2 regions of the uncultured Ruthenibacterium sp. genome follow, and region 1 is predicted to be linked to the other one. Evidence: riboswitches for the same ligand, from Rfam matches in the RefSeq annotation. Region 1 holds a riboswitch; the other holds the start of a gene.
What was found. Region 1 has a riboswitch for lysine ahead of AB5H98_RS10665 (APC family permease). Riboswitches for the same ligand answer to the same signal wherever they lie in the genome.

Region 1 (4,933 bases):
CTCCGTCCCCAATGGCGTGGGTCACCACCTGGCAACCGTTTTGCACCGCCATCTGCACCAGTTCGTTGAACTCCTCCTGACTGAGCGTGGCGATGCCCCGTGTGCCCGGCTCATCCCGGTAGGGCTGGCGCATCACCGCGGTGCGGGCACCCAAGCTGCCGTCTACAAACAGTTTCAAAGGACCGATTCGGTGGAAGGCGTCGCCCATGCCCGTGCGGTAGCCCGCATCCAGGAAGGCCTGGTACTCTGCCGGGGTCATGAAATTGCACTGATGATAGACCCGCAGCGTGGGCCGGCGCTGCACCATCTCGTAAGCCTTTAGGGTAATGCGCCAGTCAGCGGGCCGCAAATCCATGGTCTGGACCGATGTCACGCCGCACGCAGCCGCGTGGTCCATGGCCCGGCGCAGTTGTGCGGCTACGGTCTCGGCCGTGCGCGGCGGGCGAATGCAAAGCACCTGCTGACAGGCGTTCTCCCGGAAAATTCCGGTCAGACGACCATTTTCGTCCCGGTCGATGGCACCGCCCTCCGCAGGCGCCGTGGACTCGGTGATGCCCGCCCGCTTCATGGCGGCGGTGTTCGCTGTCAGAATGTGGCCGCAGGCCCGCTCCAGAATCAGGGGATATTCGCTGCAAACTTCGTCCAAATCGCGTCTGGTCAGCAGCCGGTGTTCATCTCCAAAGTAATCCTGGTTCCAGCCCATGCCGTGCAGCACGGTGCCAGGCGCGGGACGGTTGGCCTTGATAAACGCCCGGACCCGGCGCTTGACTTCGCCGATGCTGTCGGCGCCCAAAAGCTGGATGCTGCCCAAAAGCTCTCCCACCATTTGAAGATGCTGATGGGAATCGTTAAAACCCGGCACAATGGTCCGGCCGCCCGCGTCCAAGCGCTGGGCGGTGTCGGGCGCGGCGGCGAGGATTCCCTCGTTGCTGCCCACTGCCCGGATGATTCCGTCCTGAATCAAAAGAGCCTGGGCAAAACGGCCCCGTTCCAAATAAGCCTTTGCATTGTAAATCACCATTGCACCCATTGCTCACACCTCTCTTTCCGCGCTGACCAGAGGCCTGCGCCCCCGATGGAAAACCAGCTCATACAGCACCAGCCCCACGGCCGGAACAACCAGTCCGATCACCGAAGTGAGCGGGTCCTCTACAAACGTATTGACCATCAGCCCCACCATGATCAGGCAGATGACGACGATCATTGCAGGATAGCCCCACACCTTGTAAGGCCGCTCCATATCCGGATATTTTTTCCGCAGTCGAATCACCGCATAGAAGGTCAGACCGTTGAAAACCATGCCGCAGAACGCCACCAGACTGGTCAATTGGCTCAAATTCCGCGTGCAGACCAGCGCCACCGACACCAGTCCCGAGACGATCAGCGCATTGACCGGAGTCTTGTACACAGGATGCAGCTTTGCCATGCCTTTGAAGAATGCGCCGTCCCGGGCCATGGCATAGTACGTGCGGGGAAAGACCATCACACAGCCGTTGAGGGAGTTGAAAATGGCCAAAATCATGGCCGCGCCCACGACCAGGCCCCCGGCGCTGCCGAACAGCCGATTGGCCGCCTCGGTGCCCAGATAGTAGTTGCCGCTGTCGATCATGGAGACGATGGTGTCGTAGGGCAGCACCCGGTACACCGCGTAGTTGAACAGCACGTACAGCACCGTGACTCCGATGATGGAGGCGAGAATGGCCAGCGGCAGATTCTTTTTGGGGCGGCGGATCTCCTCGGCGATGCCGTTGAGATTGGTCCATCCCTCATAGGCCCACATCGTGGCCACCACACCAAAGGCAATCATTCCGCAGATCTCCGTGAGACTGGGAGCAGTGGTTGGCACGATGGATAAGCTGGGGGTCTCGGTGCCCATCCAAAACCCGCAGACCAAAATCAGCACAATGGGCAGCATCTTGAGCACCATGAACAGATTCTGGACGGCGCTTCCCAGCTTGATGCCGAAAATGTTGACCAATGTCAGCAGAAGGATCATTCCCACAGCCAGCCCTTTCTGTGCCACCTGGTTCTGGGCAAAGCCGCTGGAAGGCATCATGCTGGCAATGGCGGCGGAGAAAGCCACGGCCAAGGCGGCATTGGAGCCGGAAGAACCCAGCACAAAATTGGAAAATCCGCTCATAAAGGCCACGCGTTCGCCGTACGCCTCTCTCAAATACACGTAACTTCCGCCGGCCTTGGGCATCATAGCGCCCAATTCGGCGTAGCAGATGCCGCTCATCAGCGTGATGAGACCGCCGGCCAGCCAAACCAGCAGCGCCAGCCCCAGGCTCATGCCGCTTCGCTGCAGCACGATGCCGCCGATGTAAAAAATGCCAGACCCGATCATGATGCCAGCCAGCACCGAAATGCCGCCGAACAGTCCCACTTCGCGCCGCAGTTCGGTTTTCTCCGAAGTGAGCTCCTGGATGGTGTGTGTGCTTCGATGTTCGTTCACTGAAAAAACGCCCCTTTCCAAAATCTGTACAAAAAAAGTTGCATCCATCGATGCAACTTCACAGATCCCAAAAACGGGCGTTCCATTTTCACCGATAGCTCCTCTGCCTTTCGGCAGGAGTCATGGAGATGTTCTCCCCATGCCCAACTGAACTTCCGCACCCGGCCGTTCGTTTCGGCGGTTTGGCCTTTTATCGGTTTCACAGGGTGTCCCCTCCGCCGATTACTCTTCCGTACCGCGCCTCTATCAACTTTTTTGTTTGGCTCACTATATCACACCAAAAACCGATTTGTCCACCCCTTTTTCCTTTTTTTGTAAAAAAAATCAAATTGGAAGCTGCCGTTTTTTCAAAACACATTCAAAATTACCAAAAAAATTGTACGCTGCATCGCACTACGTACCAAAAAGGCGCCCCGCATTTTGCCGGAGCGCCCCAATGACTTTTCAATCAATTTTCGCTTTTTTCTACCGAACGGCCGGCCAGACGATAGGCCTCGTCGTACAGCCAATCCTGACAAGCCAACGGCGGCTCGCCGTTGGGCATGCGCCGCACGTAACTTCCGTCGGGCTGCTGATCCCGGGCCTGGCGGTTGTCGCGCCACATCACATCAAAGATGCGCAAAAGCCGTTGTTTCAGCTTTTCGTCGTACACGGGCGTGGCCACCTCCACCCGGCGCAGGGTGTTGCGGGTCATCCAGTCGGCGCTGCCGATGTACACGCGCACATTGTCGCCGCTGCCGAAAATGTAAATGCGGGAGTGCTCCAGGTACCGGCCCACCACGCTGATGATGTGGATGTTGTCGGTCCAGCCGGGCACACCGCCGCGCAAACAGCAGATACCCCGAACGATCATGTCCACCCGCACGCCGGCGCGGCTGGCCTCGATCAGTTTATCAATGAGGGTCTTGTCGCTCATACTGTTGATTTTGATGCGCAGATATCCATCGCCACCCTGACGGGCTTTGCAGATCTCGTCATCGATCATGTCCAACAGTTTGTTTTGCAAACAGTGGGGCGCCACCAGCAAGTGCTGGGTGTGGTCCACGGTCTCGCCCAGGGTGAGCGCCTGGAATACAGCGGCCGCCTCCATGCCAATTTCCCGGCGTGCCGTGAGCAAAGACAGGTCTGTGTACAGCCGGCTGGTCCGCTCGTTGTAGTTACCGGTTCCGATTTGGGTGATATACTGCACCCCTTGCGGTGTTTTTCGGGTGATGATGCACAACTTGCTGTGCACTTTCATGCCGCTGATGCCGTAAATCACGTGGCAGCCTGCCCGCTCCAGCCGGCGGCTCCAGGCGATGTTGTTGGCCTCGTCGAACCGGGCTTTCAGTTCCACAAGCACGTCGACCTGCTTGCCGTTTTCGGCAGCTTCCTCCAGACTTGCCACCACCTTACTGTCTCGTGCAAGACGATACAGCGTCATTTTGATGGATACTACCTGCGGGTCTCGGGCAGCCTCGTTCAGCATTTGCAAGAAGGGCCGAATGCTTTGATACGGATAGTGAAGCAAAATATCCTTCTCACCGATTTGCTCCAATACCGAGCGCTTCAGGTCCACTTCGGGGCTGTCCTGCGGATGGCGGGGTGCATAGAACAATTCGCTGCGGGCGCGCAAATCGTCCCGGATCCTGTACAGAAAGGACAGATCCAGCGGCGCATCGTATTCATACACCCGCTTTGTATCCAGCTTCAACTGCCGGCAAAGCGTCTCGATCACTTCGATGTCGATGGCGCGGCTCAGCTCCATGCGCACCGGGCACAGTTTGCGGCGCAGTTTAATGACCTCGGCCATGTGATCCCGATAGTTCAGCTCTTCGTCGTAGATGTTGTCCGCATCGATGTCTGCGTTTCGGGTCACCCGTGCCAAGGTCTTGCTGGTGATTTTATAGCCAGGGAACATCATCGGCAAGCAGTGCAAAATCAGTTCTTCGGCCAGGATGTAACAGCCGGTGCGCTCCGGCACAGGAATCAGCCGCGGGAACAGGCCGCTGGCACAGGGCACAATGCCGATTTTCTTTTTTTCGGTCTTGGTGTTCAAAACCGCAATGGCGTAGATGTCTTTGTTGGCCAAGAACGGAAAAGACTGTTTTTTTCCGATGATGAATGTGGACAAAAGCGGCAAAAATTCCCGTCGAAACATGGTTTCCAGGTAATGTTCCGACTCCGGAGGAATGCTGTGGAAATCCACAATGGTGATGCCCTGCTCGGCCAAAAGTTCCATCAGCGAAGCGTAGGCAGCGTCCCGACGATGGCACAAAAGGCGCACCTGTTGCAGGGCTGCATCGATTTGCTCACCGGGGGTCATATAGGTTTTATTTTCGCGGCTGTCCTTATCCAAAAGCATTTGGTCGTGGAGACTTCCGATGCGCACCATAAAGAATTCGTCCAGATTGCTTTGAAAAATGGACAAAAAGGACAGACGCTCGCACAGCGGCACACGTGTGTCCTCTGCTTCTTCCAAAACACGCTCATTAAACC
Region 2 (4,933 bases), on a different contig from region 1:
CGTGCAACACTCGGCCTTTCCTCTCTCATCAATGGCAGTGGATTTGCCGTAACTACCGATCTTCTCCGCAAACTTGGTGGCTGGCATACTTGCACTATGACCGAGGATTATGAGTTTAGTGCACAATGTGCCATCGCAGGTGGACGCGTCGATTTTATTCCGGATGCGGTCATCTATGACGAACAGCCTCTTACATTCACGCAAAGCTGGCGGCAACGGCGTCGTTGGACCACGGGAAGTCTTCAAGGTCTTCAGACATATGGAAGTCTCTTGTTCCGGGAAATGGTTTTGCGCCGCAGTGTCATCTGCTTTGATATGTATTTGACTTTCTTGACGCCTTTTGCACAATTGGCAGGTGCTATCCTTGGATTGACCGGCACCATTTTGCTACTGGCCGGTAAGGGTTTTGTTATCGGAAGCATCTTCTTTAACGGAATTGTGGCGGCCTTAATTCTTACCGTAGGCGGTTTGATCTTAAGCGGAATTGGTACAGCCGCCGCTGCCGCCATTACCGTTATGTTAAAAAAGGACACTCTCCACGGTATGGGCTGGGGCATTGCAACCTTCTGGATGTTTGCATTAAGTCATATGGTTCTAACGCTTCTAAGCTTTGTAAAAAAGGAAAACGTATGGCGACCCATTGCGCATACAAGCGTAAAAACGTTGGACGATGTTGCCAAAATCCGCTAAAACATCATACAAAAAGGGACGAGTATACTCGTCCCTTTTCTTTTATAAAAATAGCCGGAGTGAAATCTCCGGCTATTTTTTATCCGCGGTTAAAACGGGCTAAAAATTCTTTTGTTTTTTCATTTTGGGGTGTTTCAAAAATTTGATTCGGCGTTCCTTCTTCACAAATTACACCATCGGCCATGTACACTACATGGCTGGATACATCTCTGGCAAACGCCATTTCATGAGTCACTACAATCATCGTGAGTCCCTCTTTCGCCAGCTCACGCATTACATTTAAAACCTCTCCCACCATTTGAGGGTCCAATGCACTGGTCGGCTCATCAAACAGCAATACTTCCGGCTGCATGGCCAATGCCCGCGCAATGGCCACACGCTGCTTCTGACCGCCGGACAACTGCCGAGGCTTTGCGCGAATGTACTGCTCCATGCCCACCTTTTCCAAAAAGGAGAGTGCCGTCTGCCGCGCCTCTTCCGGAGATTTTTTCAGCACTTTGATGGTACCTGCCATGCAGTTTTCCAAAACCGTCATATTGTTAAAAAGGTTGAAGCTCTGAAAAACCATTCCTACACGGGAACGATACTTACAAGGATTCGCTTCTTTGCCGGTAATGGGCTTTCCATGAAACAGAATCTCTCCGCTGCTCGGATGTTCCAAAAGGTTGATGCACCGCAACAGCGTCGATTTTCCCGAACCAGAGGCCCCGATGACGCAGGTGACGTCTCCTTCATTCACTGTGAAATCCACATCTTTCAGTACCTGGTGTGTACCGAATGTTTTTGATAAATGCTTTACTTCAATGATGGGCTGACTCATTTGGAACGTCCTCCTTTGCGGGTATAACGGTCCGCCGGCCGATCGCTGTTCAATACATCGTTCACGTTTGCCTGACGCTCCTGAATACGATAATCGGTATTAGGCTCCTTCGGGTTCTTTTTGTAACGATGCATTCCTTCGCCCGGAACAAGTGGATCCGCCACTGTTAAATCAAAGTTTTCCGGTCCATCCATCTTCTTCTCCATCCAGCGCAGCAGCGCAGACGCAGTCAAAGTCATAACGAGATAACCCACCATCTCAATCGCCGCGGACGGAAAGTACATATACGTAGCGCCTACTACACCGCGATGCACTGCAAAGAATTCGGTAAAAGAGATGATAAACATCACAGACGTGTCCTTCACGTTAATGATGAAGTTGTTGCCGATCTGCGGCATAATGTTGCGCAACGCCTGCGGAAGAATAACGCTTGTCATCGTTTGAAAATGGTTCATGCCAATGGCTTTTGCGCCTTCCGTCTGGCCCGGATCCACCGAGATGATGCCGCCGCGAACAGATTCTGCCATGTAAGCGCCGGTGTTAATGGAAACGACCAGAATAGAAGCTGCCCACACACTGCTGAACTGCATGGCGCTGTTCGTCAAATAGGGCAGGCCGTAATAGACAAATACTGCTTGCAGAATCATCGGTGTTCCACGAAACACTTCTACATAAACTCGCACAACTGCACGAATCAATTTTAAAACAAAGCGTTTGACCCCCGAATCCTCCGGCTCATAAGGAATCGTATTTAAAATGCCACATAATAACCCAATCAGGCATCCAATGACTGTTGCCACCAAAGCCAACAGCAAGGTATCACGCATACCTGTCAAATACGAAAGCCAGTATTGATCCCACAGCTTCACAATGTCATTGCCAAGCTGAACCATTCTCTCCATACCTATCCAGTTCCTTTCTATCCAGCTCAGCCCTCAGAAATAGGCTGTACGGAAATGGCTTGCGCCATCAAATCATTGAAATCATCCGCAGTCATGTCAGCAAGCACACCATCGATGGCTTCTTTCAGTTCTGTGTTTCCTTTTCTCATGGAAATGCCGATATTGATATCGCCTTCGTCTACTACGAAGTTGTCGTCGCTGTCGCTAAAGTCAAGCAAGACCATATCCGGATAGGCCTGCACCGCACCTTGCGCAGTAGGCATATCGGTGCACACAAAATCCACTGTACCGGTCTCAAGCGCCATCAACATCGCCGGGGCAGATTCTGCGGCAGTCTGGATTGTCACGCCCTCAACCTGGGGCAGGCAAGTATCATACCAAATGGTCGCAATCTGAGCAGTGCAAGTAGCACCCGCCAAATCGGACAGACCCTTGGCCTGAGCATAAGGACTATCGGATTTGACTAAGCACACAATGGAAGCATAGAAATAGGGGCCTGCAAAGTCCACCTGCTCACTGCGCTCCTGGGTCATGGACTGGCCAGCAATGACGGCATCCACTGTACCAGACTGTACCGCCGGCACAAGAGAATCCCAATCAGAGCGTACGATTTCCAATTCTACTCCCAGCGCATCCGCAATTTTTTTCGCCATCATAACATCGTAGCCATTGGCGTAATCACTGGAACCTTTAATTTGGACAGCTCCATTCGAATCGTCCGACTGAGTCCAGTTATAGGGAGCATAAGCACACTCCATGGCTACAGTCAGAACGCCGTCCTCCAGGCCGCTTGTGCCAGTTGCGGATGCGGAAGTGGAGGATGTTCCCGATGTACTCTGTGTTCCGGCGGTGGAAGAACTGCCAGTGGAGCCACAAGCAGTCAAAGCGATGAGCATAGACGCGGTCAGAAGACCAGCAACAAGTGTTCTCAAAGTGCGATTCATAATTGATCCCTCTCCTCTTTTGCTTAAAAATTCAAACTCAATGTTTCTTTATTCAGCGCTGAACGAACAAAAAAACCATGAGACATCTGTGAACAGATACCTCATGGTCAAAAAAGCAGTATAAAACCGTATTTCTCACCAATGGAAGCGCTTCACAGATGTGACAGTCTATTGCATCTTATTACAATAGCCCAACAGGAAAGCCTGACAAAAAGCCGACCCATTTCGGCGGCTGACGCCTTTCACGCAACGGCTTTTGCCAGCCGAACCATGCGTTACTCTTCGTCCTCCGCGCCTCAACCATTTGATTTTTTTGTATCATAGCATGTGATGGTGGTATTGTCAACTAAAAACAAAATCTTTATACATTCATCTAAAAAAGATTAAAGTGCTACACATTGATTTAGTTACTATGCCACACATAAACTTGTATATTTTTTCAAATTTGTTACCAAAGAGACAATTGACCATCTTCGCACATGCTTTCAAGTTCTGGCGGAACCTGCTGCAAAAGTTGAATGGCTTGCTGCGCATCGTTCAGCCAGGCACGAACCTGAAATTTCGTTAAAACCATCGGCATACGATCATGAATGGCGCGCACCGAATCGTTGGGAGAAGTTGTTAAAATCACAAAACAGTCTCTTCCCTGTTTCGAATCATATACTCCGGCCAGATACAATTCCTTTTCACTAGAATTTTTAAAAAGATAGCGATGTCGGCTCGCGTCCCACTCATAAAACCCTGTGGTGGGCACGACGCATCGGCGGTAAAGAACAGCGTCTTTAAACAACGGACGCTCACAAACGGTTTCTGCGCGCGCGTTGATTACAATGCGGCCGCTCGAAACGGGAATCCCCCATCTTTGGAAACAAATTTTCACTTGTCCATCCTTGGCAACAAAAACCGGAGCCTCCATTCCAGGCGCAATTTCTCCACCGGTCCATTTTCCCAGATTTTGCTGTTGTGAAGCCTTGAAAATAAGCGTGTTCCACTTCTCCAAATTCTCAAAAACAAATTGATATCTGCTACACATCAAAGGTTCTCCTTGCACTTTTCAAACAAACGGTTTATCATAAAAGAGCAGTTCCGTTTTGGCCGCTCCGGCGGCATTTTTCCATAAAAATATAGGAGGAAAGGCTATGAAATATGATTTTACATCCATCATGGACCGGCGTGGAAAAGACGCGGTCGCGATGGAGTTAGACAAAGGGCTTGCTTCTGGTATGCTGGGCGTAAAAAATGTGAAAATTCGTGATGGCTTTTCTTTAATTCCCATGTGGATCGCTGATATGAATTTTCCTACAGTTCCGACCATTCAGCAAGCGGTGATTGAGCGCACAGAGCATCCTGCTTTCGGATATTTTTCCCCGACACAAGCCTATTATGACGCAATTATTCACTGGCAGGAAGTTCGCAACGGAGTCCATGGTCTTCGGCCCGAGCACATCGGTTACGAAAATGGAGTTCTGGGCGGCGTAGTGAGCGCTCTCAACGTTTTCTGCTCTCGAGGGGACAAAGTGCTGCTGCACAGCCCCACCTATGTAGGGTTTACTCACAGCCTCGTGGACAACGGTTAC

Region 2: linked by a shared signal. The riboswitch ahead of AB5H98_RS10725 (transporter substrate-binding domain-containing protein) and the one ahead of AB5H98_RS10665 (APC family permease) in region 1 are both predicted to bind lysine.

What each region holds. Positions count from the first base shown of each region.
Region 1 is NZ_CAUWGY010000073.1:3,171-8,103, reverse strand. Features, by position in the region: gene AB5H98_RS10670 (amidohydrolase) at 1-1,030, opposite strand, end outside; gene AB5H98_RS10665 (APC family permease) at 1,034-2,455, opposite strand; lysine riboswitch at 2,543-2,709, opposite strand; gene ppk1 (polyphosphate kinase 1) at 2,904-4,933, opposite strand, start outside.
Region 2 is NZ_CAUWGY010000074.1:6,231-11,163, forward strand. Features, by position in the region: gene AB5H98_RS10710 (glycosyltransferase family 2 protein) at 1-690, shown strand, start outside; gene AB5H98_RS10715 (amino acid ABC transporter ATP-binding protein) at 770-1,510, opposite strand; gene AB5H98_RS10720 (amino acid ABC transporter permease) at 1,507-2,412, opposite strand; gene AB5H98_RS10725 (transporter substrate-binding domain-containing protein) at 2,439-3,356, opposite strand; lysine riboswitch at 3,494-3,664, opposite strand; gene AB5H98_RS10730 (SOS response-associated peptidase family protein) at 3,805-4,389, opposite strand; partial or broken gene AB5H98_RS10735 (MalY/PatB family protein) at 4,496-4,933, shown strand, end outside.